One region of the Paenarthrobacter sp. NPDC090522 genome, then DNA from elsewhere that is predicted to be linked to it. Evidence: riboswitches for the same ligand, from Rfam matches in the RefSeq annotation. Region 1 holds a riboswitch; each other region holds the start of a gene.
What was found. Region 1 has a riboswitch for cyclic di-AMP ahead of ACIQT2_RS15275 (hypothetical protein). Riboswitches for the same ligand answer to the same signal wherever they lie in the genome.
Positions count from the first base shown of each region.

Region 2: another riboswitch for cyclic di-AMP. It lies ahead of ACIQT2_RS17285 (C40 family peptidase); the one in region 1 lies ahead of ACIQT2_RS15275 (hypothetical protein).
Region 3: another riboswitch for cyclic di-AMP. It lies ahead of ACIQT2_RS21500 (NlpC/P60 family protein); the one in region 1 lies ahead of ACIQT2_RS15275 (hypothetical protein).

Region 1 is NZ_JBIVXL010000011.1:49,772-54,763, forward strand. It holds gene ACIQT2_RS15265 (DUF6480 family protein) at 168-410, shown strand; gene ACIQT2_RS15270 (ATP-dependent DNA ligase) at 488-1,549, opposite strand; cyclic di-AMP (ydaO/yuaA leader) riboswitch at 1,959-2,108, shown strand; gene ACIQT2_RS15275 (hypothetical protein) at 2,112-3,671, shown strand; gene ACIQT2_RS15280 (AEC family transporter) at 3,866-4,786, opposite strand; gene ACIQT2_RS15285 (PucR family transcriptional regulator) at 4,890-4,992, opposite strand, start outside.
Region 2 is NZ_JBIVXL010000014.1:33,113-38,104, forward strand. It holds gene ACIQT2_RS17280 (M23 family metallopeptidase) at 1-816, shown strand, start outside; cyclic di-AMP (ydaO/yuaA leader) riboswitch at 963-1,121, shown strand; gene ACIQT2_RS17285 (C40 family peptidase) at 1,126-1,872, shown strand; gene ACIQT2_RS17290 (NlpC/P60 family protein) at 1,971-2,735, shown strand; gene ACIQT2_RS17295 (HNH endonuclease) at 2,978-3,478, shown strand; gene ACIQT2_RS17300 (NTP transferase domain-containing protein) at 3,521-4,399, shown strand; gene ACIQT2_RS17305 (molybdopterin molybdotransferase MoeA) at 4,396-4,992, shown strand, end outside.
Region 3 is NZ_JBIVXL010000024.1:33,146-38,137, forward strand. It holds gene ACIQT2_RS21495 (FAD-binding protein) at 143-844, shown strand; gene ACIQT2_RS21500 (NlpC/P60 family protein) at 991-1,773, opposite strand; cyclic di-AMP (ydaO/yuaA leader) riboswitch at 1,777-1,968, opposite strand; gene ACIQT2_RS21505 (copper resistance protein CopC) at 2,119-2,751, opposite strand; gene ACIQT2_RS21510 (NCS2 family permease) at 2,865-4,307, shown strand; gene hutG (formimidoylglutamase) at 4,381-4,992, shown strand, end outside.

The DNA.
Region 1 (4,992 bases):
ACAGAACTCTGCAAAAACCATCTTTTCCACAGGCCTCTCACTGAACGGGAAAGACTTTGAGCGCGAGGAACGGCGTGCCGCCGGGGCTGCCCTTGCTGGGCTCCGGGCCCGAGACTAGGCTGGCAGGGCAATGCAAATAATAAGGTTACTGAGGAAGAGGTTTGGCCATGACGAGCTACGACCCCGAAGACGACCCCCAAACGTTCGGCGTTTCCGGCGCCGCTGAACCGGACAGCATCCACGAGGATCCGGATATGCGGAAGGACGAAGACCAAGACCCCGCAGCATCGTCGAATCCGGATCCGGCCGACGGCAACGTCACCGGACTGGAGCCGGGCGGCGGAGTACCTCCGGGAGAAACCCCTCCCGGAGAAGGCAGCATGAGCGGCGACCAAGGCCATCAGGAGTAACCGCTCCCACATCAGTCGCCGAGCCGCTGGTCCGTTGTTGGGCAACGTCGAGACAGAGGCTTGGCGGCGATGGGGCGCTATTTCAGCCGCAGGATCTCGCCCAGATCGTAGTCTGCGGGTTCTTCCAGCTGCGAGTAAGTGCAGCTGTCAGGAGTCCGGTCCGGCCGCCACCGACGGAATTGGGTGGTGTGCCTGAAACGGTCGCCCTCCATATAGTCGTACGCCACCTCGATCACGAGTTCGGGGCGAAGCGGAACAAAGGAGAAGTCCTTACCGGCACTCCACCGGCTTTGGCCACCGGGCATCCTGGATCCCCCGGCGGACTCCTGGTTGGCCCATTCGCCCCACGGATGCTCGGCGAACTCCACCTGGTACGGCTCCAACTCCGCCACCAGGGCTTCCCGTTTGGCCATGGGGAACGACGCCACGACGCCCACATGGTGCAGGCGGCCCGAGTCGTCATAGAGCCCCAGCAACATGGACCCCACAACCTTCGCCGTTTTGTGCCAGCGGAATCCTGCCACCACGCAGTCTGCCGTCCGTTCATGCTTCGTCTTGAACATCACCCGCTTGTTCGGCTGGTAGGTGCCGTCGAGCGGTTTGGACAGCACGCCGTCGAGCCCTGCTCCCTCAAGTTGCACGAACCATTCCTTGGCGCGATCAAGGTCGGTGACCGCGGGCGTGACGTACACGGGCGGTTCGGCGTCGGCGAGCGCCTCTTCCAGTGCGGCCCTGCGCTCGGCGAAGGGCCGACCCATCAGGTCGTCATCCCCCAGGGCGAGCAGGTCGAACGCTACCAACGAGGACGGCGTCTTCTCTGCGAGCATCCGGACGCGGCTGTCGGCGGGGTGGATGCGCTGCTGCAGGCCCTCGAAGTCCAGACGGTTGCCGGAAATGAGGATAATCTCACCATCGACCACGCACTTCTCCGGAAGGTTCTTCTGGAGCGCGTCCACGAGTTCGGGGAAGTAGCGGGTCATGGGCTTCTCGTTGCGGCTGCCAAGGACGATCTCGTCCCCATCCTTGAAAACGATGGTCCGGAAGCCGTCCCATTTGGGTTCGTAGTGCCCCACATCGGGAATGGTGGGCACGGACTTGGCGAGCATGGGCGAAACGGGCGGCATCACAGGCAGGTCCATAGATCATGTCTACCGGCCAGTACATGCTCAAAGCTAGTGTTGATCCATGGATTTGTTGGCCGTGTTGGCTGCCGTTCTCTGCGGACCCGCTCTCGTTGCGCTCCTTTGGATATGGACGCGGCGCAGGGGCACTAAGCGCCCGGTGAAACGCGCGGCCCTGGCGGGCGTCCTGGGCATCGTGGACGAGATCTACCGCCCAGAAACCCACCAGGCGCACCAGGTACAAAAGGTCCAGCATGAATTGCCGTCTCCGGCTCCAGCGCCGAAGGGTAGGCGATAAGGCCACCTCGAAACCTTGGACGTTCCGTCCGTTACATTAATGTGACTTTACTTCCCTGCTCCTGTACGGTCGAAGGGCGACCCTGATCTCCGCTGGGCCGCTTCCGGGCTGACGCCGAGCTCTGCCGCATCCCGGAATCCGCCAGATCCGCGGCAGAGACGGGGGACCCAGAGTTCCCGGGCCTGAATTCCGCAGGCCCTTGGGGTGAAGCCGCCACGTGCGGCCGGACGGCCTCGTCCGAACCCGACAGCTAACCTCGCAGGCGTTGAGAGGCAATCACCCATGTCCCCAACCATGGATCAGCCGCGCCGTGCCCAGGAGGCCATCGAGCGCACCAAGCCATCCGGACGCCGTCGGGCCCAACCCAGCGGACAGTCCCCCACCAGCGCTGAAAGCACGACGGCGGCACCCGCCACTGCTGTCAATCCCACCCCGCCTGCGCCCACCGTGTCTGCGCTCACCGCGCCCATGACGCGCGCGGAGCGCCGCGCGGCCGAGCGCGAGGCAGCCGCCCAGGCTGTCATTGCGCCGGAGGCTTCGGTTTCGGACGATGCTGCGGCTCCTGCCTCAGTCCAGGGACCAAGCACGATCGCGGACGATGCTCCGCGGACCGCGTCGACCACGCCCGGGCCGCCGACGTCTGCGATCCCCGTGGTAAAGCCGGCCGAGCCTGCCTCCGACAAGGAAGCTGCTCCTGCGACGGCAGCCATTCCGATGGTGCAGCCGGCCGAGCCCGCTTCTGAGGCAGACCCCGCTCCCGCAACGGCAGCCATTCCGATGGTGCAGGCTGCTCCCGCGACTGCTGCCATCCCCGTGGTGAAGCCGGCCGAGCCCACACCTGAGACCGAACCCGCAACGGCCGCCATCCCGACGGCGCAGCCCGCCGTCGAGGCCGAGACCGCCACCGCGGCCATTCCGACCGTAGCCGCACCGGTGCTCGGTACGTCCAATGCCCAGCCTGAATCCAGCGCCCAGCCGAAGACGCCTGCACAGATTGCCGCCGCCGCAACCGCCGCCGCGGGCTTGGCAAGCCGGCAGGCCACCGCGGCCAAGGCAGCTGACGGTTCACAGCCGCGCCGCGCAACCACCTTTCCCGGCACGGGCACGTCAGCCGGCGCCGGCACTTCAGCCAGCAGCAAGCCGGTCACGGCAAGCAAGTCGGCCTTCGGTTCATTCGGGGCATCGTCCTTCACCCGGGAACCGCATGCCGTCCTGACCAAGGCCGCTTCCGTGAAGACCATGGGCCAGCGCATGGCCGTCGTGGCTGGAGCACTTGGCTTGGTCCTGACGGTGGGTACGGTCAGCCAGGCCCTGGATCTTCCGCTCTTCGGCCAGGACAACCAATCCCAGGAAGCCAGCGGCTCCTCCAAGGACGACGACGGACGGGCAACGGGCACGGCGTCACCCGGCCCCACGCCGTCGTACACCACAGCTTCGTCCACGTCGGCCGCCAAGACCGAAGCCGTGCAGCCCTCAGCCGACCCCGCACCGCCGGCAGCAGAGGCACCTGCTGCCGCGCCGGCGTCGTCCGCGGCTGCTCCCCAGGTTTCGCTGGCAGCCCCGCAGTGGGTACCGTCCACGGCTCCATCGGCTGTTGTCCCGGTGCCCGGCGTAACCTCTCCGGTCCCGAGCCAGCCCGCTCCGCCGTCGGACACCATCACGGCACCGACGCCGACCCCCACCACTACTCCGACGGTCACTCCGACGCCGACGCCCACCCCTACCGAGACGTCGAAGCCGAGGCCGAGCAACAGCCCAAAAGCAAGCAGCGCCCCTGAAACGACTGCGCCGACCGTGAGTGTGGACGGTTTGCTGGACATCGCCAAGGAGGCGCTCAAGTGAGCACACGTATGCCCCGGACCACCACACACGCCGGCTGGCACGGCCGCTATTGCAGCAGCAGCCGGACGGCGACGTTCCGCCGACGGATGGGCCGCTGGAGCTGCCAACGCTTGCGGCGCTCGTAGGACCCACAGCAAGACAATGAGGCAGCCACCCGCGCGGGTGGCTGCCTCATTCGCGTCTCCGCCGCCGGGTCACCCTAACAACCACGCGACCACCAGGAGCGCAGCGACGCAGAGCACGGTGGTGCACAGGATCACGTCCCGCGCCACAACCGTGCCGCGGCCATAGGGAGAAGCAAAGAGGAACACGTTTTGCCCGGTGGGCAGGGCAGCCATGATGACGCTTGCCAGCAAGTGGTTGCCGTCCAAACCGAACACAAACCGCGCCAGCACCCACGCCACCACAGGCATGCCTGCGACTTTGAGGAGCGTGGCCACCAAGGTCTCCACCCTCCCGTCCCCCTGCTGCAGCGGCGCTTTCCCTGCCAAGGACATGCCGAACGCCAGTAACACCATGGGCACGGCGGCCCCCGCCAGCATGTCGACGGGCTTCTGGACCAGTTCCGGCGCGTGCCACCCAGTCAGTGCCATCACGACGCCAAGCCCGGAGGCAATGATCATGGGGTTGCCCAGCGGCTGGAGGACGACGCGCTTCCAGTGGATCTTTTCGCCACCCGCCAGCCCCAGGATGGTGACGTAGAACGGGGCCAGGACCAGGAGTTGCACCAGGAGGACGGGAGCAACGTGCTGCGCTGTTCCCACAGCATAAAGGGAAACCGGGATGCCGATGTTGTTGGCGTTGGCGTAGCTGCTGGCCATGGCACCGACAGCCGTTTCCGCGACCGGTCGGCGAAAGAACAGGAAACTCAGCAGGCAATACAGAAGCCCCACGATTACGGCGGAGAGCAGCGCGAGCGGGGCATCAATTCCCAGCGCGGCACGGATATCGCTGCCGGCCACCACCGTATACAGCAACGCCGGATTGGTGATGTAGAAGGCCGTCTTGGTCAAGGCGCCTTGGACCTCGGGCGGCAGCACCTTCAATCGCACTGCCACGTATCCCACGGCGATGACCGCAGAAATAGTGAGGATTCCGGAAACGACGCCGCCCACACTGATCCTTCCGAGAGGTGAGAAACCGTTTTCTCAGAGTAGGCGGACGGTGTCCCGGCTGTCCATTTGGCTCCGCGGCGTGCGGTTCAGGTGCGCGGCGGGGTCAGATCCGCGGCCGCCCGGCCCAGCGGCGCGCTTTCAGCGCAGCATGCAGCTCCAGCCGGATGGCACCGCCCAGCGGATCCACGCCGATCAGTTGGCGGATC
Region 2 (4,992 bases), on a different contig from region 1:
GTCAGGGGCCGCCGACGCGCGTCCGGCCCCGCTGCTGAGCTGCGGCCAGCCCGCGTCGTAACGGAGATCCGGCCGCGCGACACCCAGCGTCAGGTGCGCCGCCGTAAGAGCCCGTTGCGCCAGGTTGCCGATTTCGCCGCAGCCAGTGGCGTAGGGCAGAAAGCCGGGGTGGCCCTGGCCGCCACAGGCCTCGCCCTCACTGTCGGTCTGCCGGCCACAAGCCCCGTCATGGCCACCTCCGAGTCGGGCCAAACAGAAGCTGCCCTTGCCGTATCCGGCGGCAGCCAGCCTGAGGTTTCCGCGGAAGCATCGGCAAAAATCGACTTCAGCCGTGCGGCGGTGGCCACCAAGGCCGATCCCGACGGCAAGCTAAAGCAGCTGCTCAGCGCCCAGTCCGTTGGCAGCATCCAGGCCAGTTCCTCCAAGGGCACCCTTGGAAGTCCGCTGGACACGCTGACAACCGCTTCTCCGTTCGGATACCGCGTCAGCCCGCTGACCGGTGGCACCGGCGACTTCCACCGCGGCCAGGACTTCGTTGCCCAGTGTGGCACCCAGGTCCACGCTGCCGCCGCCGGGAAGGTCACGTTTGCCGGGTGGCACGAGTACGGCGGAGGCAACCGCGTTGTGGTGGATCACGGCAATGGCCTTGAGACCACGTACAACCACCTGTCGTCCTTCAACGTCAAGGTTGGCCAGACTGTCAGCCGCGGTGACGTTGTAGCCCTGAGCGGCACCACGGGCGCCTCCACGGGCTGCCACCTGCACTTCGAGGTCCAGGTCAACGGCGAAGTTGTTGACCCCATGGGCTGGCTCTAAGCAAAGTCGATGGTCGTCTCTCGCATTCGCGACACACCCCGTGACCTGAATGTGACATTCGCTTTCAACTGTTGTACCGTCTAAAGCGCATCGGCTTTTTAGGGGGCCGATGCACTTGAGTGGATTGCCTAGCTCTGCCACCACTCAGGATCCGTTCGCAAAATTCGTCTGGCAGGGGCGGGGGAACCACTTTTGGTCTTCGAGAGAAGGCCTTGGGGTTAAGTCACAAAGCTTCTCGAAGCGCGTGGCCGGATGACTCCCATCCGAATCCGACAGCTCACCTCGCAGGCATTGGGAGAGGCTACCTACGTGTCATCACGCACTACCCCTGCGCGCCACCGCGCCGAGACGGTTCACCCGTTGAACACTCTTTCGAAGGCTGTTTCAGCGAATGCCGGAACCGTTGGCCGCCAGGCCGCAGTTCTCGCCGCAGCCTCCGGCCTCGTCCTCAGCGTCGGCCTCCCGGCCCAGGCAGCGGACACCGATGTTTCCAAGGCCGAGACGAGCACGCAGCAGCTCCTCACCACCGAGGTTGTCACTGCAGAGCCCACGGCCACTGTTTCCTTCGAGAGCCCCGTCGTGGCCACCAAGGAAGCCCCGAAGGTCCAGCGCGCGTCGCAGACCACCCAGCGCTCCCAGACAGCTGGTAACCAGACCACTGGCAGCCAGGCTGCAGGCTCGCTCACCGCACAGTCTTCCGACGCCAAGGAAACGGCCTCCAGCGCCGCAGCCTCCGGCCTCGCCGCGATCGCCTACACGGGCATCGGCCACCCCTACGTTTGGGGCGGCACCACTCCCAACGGCTGGGACTGCTCCGGCTTCACCCAGTGGGTCTACGCCCAGGCCGGCATCAGCATTCCCCGCGTCAACGCCTGGACTGCCATGAAGGCCACCAGCACGCCGCAGCCGGGTGACCTGGTCATGCAGAACGGCGGCGCACACGTAGGCATCTACGTCGGCAACGGCATGATGATCAGCGCTCTCAACCCGAGCCAGGGAACCTTGCTCCACTCGGTGGCTTCCACCGGCACGTCTTCATTCTTCACCCTCCGCTAAAACCCCGTTCGGGGTACGCCAGCATGCCCCCCAAGTGCTGGCTTGCCCGCAAACCGCGCGTGCCCCAACCGCGTGCGGAAACGAAAAGAGATTAAAAAATGACCAGTGCACACAAGGTTGCACGGCACCGAGCTGAGGCCCCCAAGACCAGCTCCCTTGCCGTGATCGCGAAGGCTGTCAGCAACAACGCCGGTGGCGTCGGCCGCCAGGCAGTCGTTATCGCTGCCGCTTCAGGACTGGTCTTGACCAGTGGCGTTGCTGCGAACGCCGCCGATACCAACGTCCAGCGTGAATCCACGGCCACCACAGCCCTTGATGTCCAGGCAGTCACGCAGTCCACCATCGCTGCCGACTCCACCGTGGCCATCTCCTACGAGAGCCCGGTTGTGACCACGGTGGAAGCTCCGGCTCCCGTCGTCGAGAAGCCCGCAGCGAAAGCCGCATCCGGCTCCACGGCTACCGGCGCGACCGCCACATTGGCAGTGGACAACTCAGCAACGGCGGCCGCCAAGGCTCCTGCAGCTTCCAGTGGCCTCGGGGCAGCCATCGCCGCTGCAGCCTACGCCCAGCTGGGAGTGACCCAGGACTGCACCATGTTGGTCACCAATTCGCTGGCGGCCGTGGGTATCAACTTCCACGATTGGCCGGCGGGCTACCTCTCCTTGGGCCGCACCGTCAGCGCCGCCGAAGCCCAGCCGGGCGACCTCGCGTACTACGCCAACGGTGGTTACGGCGGAATGGCACACATCGCCGTCTACGTCGGTAACGGCATGGCAGTACACGGTGGATGGAACGGGTCCACCACTGCACTCTTCAGTGTGAACGTCGGCTCCGGCCCGGTCTTCATCCGTGTGAACGGCTGATACAGATTCTTTGAACACCCCGCAGGAATACCTGCGGGGTGTTCCGCTTTAAGCCCCGCGCGGAGGGCCGTGCAAGGTGTCCCGCACATGAACATTCGCCGACACTGCACGGGAACAGGCCCGAAAATTCGTTGATACGGCATATAAGTGCTTACCCTTATGGTGTCGATCCACAGCCCGTACATGCAGAGGGCAGCCGGCCCTCGTGCCCCTGACGGGTGCGGCCGTGAAGAGGTACGTGCATGCGCACACTCGTTCTGAATGCTGGATATGAACCGCTGGCGGTAGTCACCTTCCGCCGGGCGCTGGTCCTTGTGCTGACTGGAAAAGCTAGCGTAGTGGCCGAAGGCGGCGAACCTGTCGTCGGGCCACAGGAGATTCTGGGACGTCCGTCCGTGATTCTCCTCAACCGCTACATCCGTCCCCGGTACAACAGGATCACCGCTGTGAGCCGCCGCGGGGTGCTCCGCCGCGACGGCCACCGCTGCGCCTATTGCGGCAAGACAGCGCACACCATAGACCATGTCCACCCCAAATCCAGGGGCGGCGCGGATTCCTGGGAAAACCTGGTTGCGGCGTGCTTGAAATGCAATAACGCCAAGAGCAACCAGACGCTCGCCGAGATGGGCTGGAAGCTTCGCTTCACACCCGGCGTGCCCACGGGAACCATGTGGCAGATCAAAGAACTCGAGAAACCTGCGCCGGACTGGGACCCGTTCCTCTTGCCGGAATCCGCCGCCTGATCGATTTCTGTTGTGCTCCGGCCGTACGGGTAATCTGGGCGGATGGAGTTCAACGCCGTGATCCTGGCGGGTGGCAGGGCCACCCGCCTCGGTGGCGTGCCCAAGCCGGGTTTAAGGTACGACGGCGCGAGCCTCCTTTCGCATGCCCTGGACTCCGTCCGGGGTGCTTCGCGGATTGTGGTGGTGGGGCCGCGCCAGGACGGCCTTCCGGACGGGGTACTGTCCGCGCGCGAGGAGCCCGCCTACGCAGGACCGGCGGCGGCCATTGCCGCGGGACTTGCCGTTCTTGGGGCCACTGATCCGGCACCGTGGACCTTGGTGCTGGCCTGCGATATGCCGCATGCCTCACGGGGAGTGGCTGCCATCCTTGAGGAAGTTGCGGGGCACCATGGCACCGAGGGAGCCATGGCTGTGTCTTCCGATGGCAGGCAACAGCCCCTCCTTGGCATCTACAGCACACAGGCCCTGGAACGCGAAGTCGCTGCAGCCCGGTCGTTAACGAACGCATCTGTCTTCAAGCTGCTTGCTAGGCTGAACGTGCTGGCTGTTGCCGTTCCCGATGGCTCCACGGACGACGTGGATACGTGGGAGGACGCAGCGGCCCTGGGCATTGACAACGACTTGGAGGCGGACGTGAAAAGCCAGGACGAGACACTCGAGGAATGGTGCCGCACACTGCTGCAGGCGTTTGAGCTTGAGGGCGTAGACGTGGACGTCAACGAAATCCTTGCAGTCGCCGGCGTGGCCGCGCACTCCGTGGTGCGTCCCGCGGCGCCTTTGACCACATTCATCGCGGGGTACGCGGCTGGAATGGCACGCGGCATCGGCCAGGCCAACGACGACGCCGCCATGGCCGCCGCCCTCGACCTTGCCCGCCAAGTAGCCAAGCAGTATGCGGAGCCCGGGGCCGAAACCGAATGACGGAGGCCCCCGAACAGGGCCACCATGCGGCGCATACCTGGCACGAAGCCAGGCAGCGTGCGTTCGACGTCGCCACTCCCATCCCCGCAAGCCCGGTTCCGCTGCGCGCGGCGTTGGGGCGGACCCTCGCCCAGGACGTACTTGCCCTGCAGGACATGCCGCACTACGCGTCGTCGGCCATGGATGGGTGGGCCGTCAACGGCAGTGGTCCGTGGATCCTCAGCGAACCCGGCCAGCGGCTGGCACCACACCAGGCCAGCCCGATCGTCACCGGCGGGCTGATTCCACCCGGTGCCAAAGCGGTTCTTCGCAGCGAAAGCGGCATCATCGCCATGGACGACGACGGCCTGCCGGTTTTGGCGCTCGGCGGCTCCGCGAAGCCGGGGGAGCCGCGCAACGGTCAACACATCCGCAAGGCGGCAGAGGAAGCCGCTGAGGGCGAGGTCCTCCTGACGAAGGCTACGGTGCTGAACCCTGCGCACCTGGCCGTCGCGGCCCTGGCCGGCCTGGACGAACTCCCTGTCCTGGGCAAACCCTTGGTGAGGTTCCTCCTGACCGGGTCCGAGGTGGTTGAACAGGGCGTCCCTGCTCCT
Region 3 (4,992 bases), on a different contig from region 1:
AAGTTCTGTAGTGTTCGAGTCACCGAATGGCCGGCAAGCGTGTTCCAGGACACACCCGGCCATTTGTTTGCGGACGCTGGGGGAGCTTGGACGCGAAACAACGCGATGCCTTCGGGCACACACGTCAAGGAGGAACCAAGCAGTGTCACTCACGCCTGATTCCGGCACAGAGCGCACCACCACCGTGGTGATTGGAGCCGGGCTTTCCGGCCTGGCCGTGGCCAGCGAGCTCAGCCGCTACGGCGTTGGCTCAATTGTGGTGGACGGGTTTGGATCCCTGTCCACATCCGGTCCCTCCGTCCACACGGGAATGCTGCAGCGCTGCGATGCTGCCGACCCCGCGGCCATGCTGGAACGCAACCAGATCCTCCGGCACTTGCGGAACTACGCAGCCAGCCATCAGCTCGACGTGCGGAGCACCACCAAGGCGGTGCGCCTGGACTTCCTGGGAGCCAGCCAGGGCCTGCAACTCGGCGAGCGGAGCGTGGCGGACCTTTCGACTCCCGGCATTGGCGTCCCCGGCCTGGCAACGGCGGGCCTCGCCCCGTTCGAGCCGGCACCTCGACAGTGGGCCGTACACACGGCCAGCGGCATCCTCCTGGCGGACCACATCGTTGTGACGCGTTGCGCCCAAAGCCAGTTGCGCCGGATGTTGGCCGAACTGGGCATCGCGATCGGGCAGAACCTCGTGGCAGCCATGCGGGCGGTGGGGATGCACCTTGTTGGCGTCGGAGAGCTCATCACCCCTACGCCCAAGGAAGTGCTCCGCCAGGCAAAGGCAGTGGGACAGGCCATCTCGTCGAAGGTGGCGCTCCCGGCAGGACCGGGCATCGCGATCGCCTGAAACTGGCACGGCCAGCGCCGCGGCTGCCAGACCACACCGGCATGCCCGCTGTCCTGAGCAACGAGTGAACCCTTAATAACCACAGGCCGGCACCCGGAGAGCAATCTCTCCCAGGTGCCGGCCTTGGTGGTGTTTAAGCGTGAAGCTTAGGCGCCAGCGCGTACGTACGTGATGGGGCCGGTTGCGGTCAGCCAGCTGATCGGGTGGATGCCGGTCTGGTTGCCGTTGATGCCGCCACTGATGGCCTGGCCGTTGCCGATGTAGATAGCAACGTGGCCGGACTGGACAATCATGTCGCCGGGCTGGGGATCGCTGACTACCTTGCCGTAGTTCAGGAACTGCATCGGAGCGAGGTCACCCACGGGGATGCCTGCCGAGCCGAGTGCGCGCTCCACCATGGCGGTGCAGTCCTGCATGATGCCGATCTGGGCGTAAGCCGAAGCAACCATGGCTGCGTTGACACTCCCGGCAGGTGCTGCTGCTGCAGGAGCCGCGGCGGCGGGAGCAGCCGCGGTAGCTGCAACGGTAGCCTTGGCCGTGGTGGCAGCCGCAGTGGTTGCCTTCTTGGCCGGAGCCGCAGCCACGGGGGCCGGCTTCTCGATCACGGGAGCTGCCACGGAGGAAACCGCGGGGCGCTCGAAGTTGATGGTGGCAGTTGCAGCTGCGGTGACCACCTTGTTGGGGGTCTCCGCAACGGTTTCGGCAACCGTCGCCGGGCTGGAGTCACGCTGGACCGGGGCCTGTGCGGGGGTCTCGGCAGCGTGGGCGGCAATGGAGCCGGTCAGGACAAGGCCGGAAGCCGCAGCAATAACGGCTGCCTGGCGGCCAGCGCCCGAAGCGTTGCTGGCAACGGCCTTGGAGATGGAGATGAACGGATTGGGACGTGCGATGTCCGCCTTACGACGGCCGCGAAGAATGCGTGAAGACATGAAAAAGCCTCTCCCGATGCCTGCGAGGTTAGCTGTCGGATTCGGATGGGAGTCACCCGGTCACTATCCCCCGCTGTTCAGCGGAAGCTTCGTGACTTCACCCCAAGGCGCGCTCAATGGCGGCCTAAAATGGGTTCCCCGTCTCTGCCGTAGGTTTGTCTGCGAACGGATTCCGGACTGCGGCAGAGCTAGGCAATCAGGCCGGAAGTGCCCCAAATAGGGATCGGGCACAGGTACTACCGTAACGGATGATCACGCCAAAGTCACATTTGAGTAACGAGGAGTTGGCTTTGCGCGTGTCGCGGTAACCCTTTCGAGATTTTCGCAGGTATGTAGAAAACCGCGTCATTCCGCGGAATTATCGCCCTCGGCCTCGTTGGAAGCGGCCAACTTCCTGCGGGCTGTAACAGCCAGGAAAACCACCAGGCCGACTGCCACCACGGCGAGGCCCACAATGCTCCACGGGAAGGGCTGGGAGGCGGCCGGAGCCGACTCGCCGGAGCCGGTCCCCGGAGCTGCCGTTCCTGCGCTCGGAACCACCGCTCCCGATGCCGAAGCGGACGGCGAGGCGCCCGCGGAGCCGTCTGCCGCCGTCGTGCTTCCCGTGGTGGCCGTGAACTTGAAGGTGCCCTCAATGGGGTGCGAATCGGAGCTGACCACGCGCCACACCACCGTGTACTCGCCGGCCGGCGCTCCCGGGCGCAACTTTTGGACTGCCTGGTTGTCGATGATTTCGACGGCGCCGTCAGCCCAGTTTTCGCCGCCCGCGGTGACCGTCACCCCGGAACCGATGGCCAGCGGACGGTTGTTGAAGGTGATGGAGACCGACGCCGGGACTGCCGCCACGGTGGCTCCGTTGGCCGGAGTGGTGGACTCGGCGACGTCGTGCGCGGACGCGGGGGCGGCACCAAAAAGTACCGCCGAGGCGAAGGCAAGGGCGGCAACGACGGCGGCCAGAAGCGGGCGGATGGTACGCATGGGGCGGTTTCTCCTAATGTTGGCTTCCTTACAGACTAGGCGAATCGTCCGGGCGCCCCGTAGCCGCGGGCATAGGATTTGAGAGCACACTCACCCGATCCCCGGAGACCTTCATGCTTAAACAAGGTTCTGCCATAGACCGCTACTTCAAGATTTCCGAACGTGGTTCCACGTACTCACGGGAAATCCGTGGCGGGTTCGCGACCTTCTTTGCCATGAGCTACATCGTGGTCCTGAACCCCCTGATCCTCTCCGGAGCCGACTCCAGCGGAGCCTCACTGGGCTTCACGGCAGTTGCAGCCACCACCGCGTTCGTTGCGGGCATCCTGACCATCCTCATGGGAGCCTGGGCCAAGCACCCGTTCGCGGTGGCCACGGGCCTGGGAGTGAACGCCTTCGTTGCCGTCACCGTCGCTTCACACCCGGGGCTGACGTGGCCGGACATGATGGGCCTCGTGGTCTTGTCCGGCCTCACCATGTTGATCCTGGTCCTCACGGGCTTCCGCACCGCTGTGTTCAAAGCAGTCCCGGAAGCCCTCAAGACCGCGATCGTGGTGGGCATCGGCCTGTTCATTGCCCTGATCGGCCTGGTCAACGCCGGTTTCGTCCGGCGCATCCCCGACGCCGCCGGAACCACGGTTCCCCTGGGACTCGGCGTGGACGGCAAGCTCATGGGCTGGCCAACACTGGTGTTCGCCGTCGGCCTGATCCTGACCATCGCCTTGGTGGTCCGCAAGGTCCGCGGCGCGATCCTGATCGGCATCGTCGTGTCCACCGCGTTGGCGGCGATCCTGGAATTCACCCTGCACATCGGCCCGAGCTTCGACGGCAAGAACGTCAACCCGCGCGGCTGGTCCCTCGTGGCACCGACGCTCTCGGAATGGGGCGCTCCGGACCTTTCGCTGATCGGCAAGGCGAACCCTTTCGGCGCTTTTGAACATCTAGGCTTCATCGCCGCAGCCCTGCTGGCCTTCGTGATCCTGCTCAGTATCTTCTTCGACGCCATGGGCACCATGGTTGGCCTGGCCAACGAGGCGGGAACCGTCGACGAGCACGGCAACATCCCCAATGTGGACCGCGTGCTCCAGGTGGACGCCCTCGGCGCGATTGTTGGTGGCGGCGCGTCCGTCTCGTCCAACCAGATCTTCGTCGAGTCCGGAGCCGGCATCGGCGAAGGTGCGCGGACCGGCCTGGCGTCCATCGTGACCGGTGTGCTGTTCCTGGTGGCCATGTTCTTCACGCCGCTCATCAACCTGGTTCCGTTCGAAGCCGTCGCCCCCGCGCTGGTGGTGGTGGGCTTCATGATGGTGTCCCAGGTGGGCAAGATCGACTGGCAGGACTGGGGCGTGGGCATCCCGGCGTTCTTGACCATCGCCCTCATGCCGTTCACGTACTCGATCGCCAACGGCCTCGGGGCGGGCTTCATCTCCTACGTCCTGATCCGTACCTTCCAGGGCCGCGCCCGCGAAGTGCACCCGCTCATGTGGGCTGTTGCAGCGGCGTTCCTGCTGTTCTTCGGCATTGGCACCGTTGAGGAACTGCTGGGCGTGAAATAGGCATTCCGGTATTTCAGACACTCCGGACGCGGAACTGCTGGCTTTGGCAGTCCGGGTCCGGTGTGCTTTAAGCATGGAAACCAGCGCCTTCACCGTAGACACCACCCCCAGGCCGTGGACCGGACGCTTCGACGGCGACGGCGACGAACACCGCCGGTGGTGGCAGGCCGTGGCTCCCCATGCTCCGGAGGCCGCCGCAGCCGCCTCGCGCCCCGCCGTCGTGCTTGGTTTCTGCAGCGACGCCGGCGTGAAGCGCAACAAAGGGCGCGTGGGTGCCGCCGCAGCTCCGGCCGCGATCCGTGCCGCGCTGGGTCCTTTGGCCTTCCACCTGGACCGCGACGTTTTCGACGCCGGCGACGTTGTGGTCGAGGGCGACGCCCTGGAAGCAGGCCAGGAGCGGGCAGGACGCGCCATTGCGGGACTGCTCGACGGCGGCAACCTCACCGTGGTGCTGGGCGGCGGGCACGAGACCGCGTTTGCCAGCTACCTGGGCGTTGCCGGATCGGAGGCCGTGCGCAGCGGAAAACGTTTGGGCGTGCTGAACCTCGATGCCCACTTCGACCTGCGGGATGAGCCGACACCGAGCTCCGGAACCCCGTTCCTCCAGATGGCCCAGGAGGAGGCCGCCGCGGGGCGCGAACTGCAGTACGCCGTCGTGGGTATTTCCGAACCCAACAACACGCGG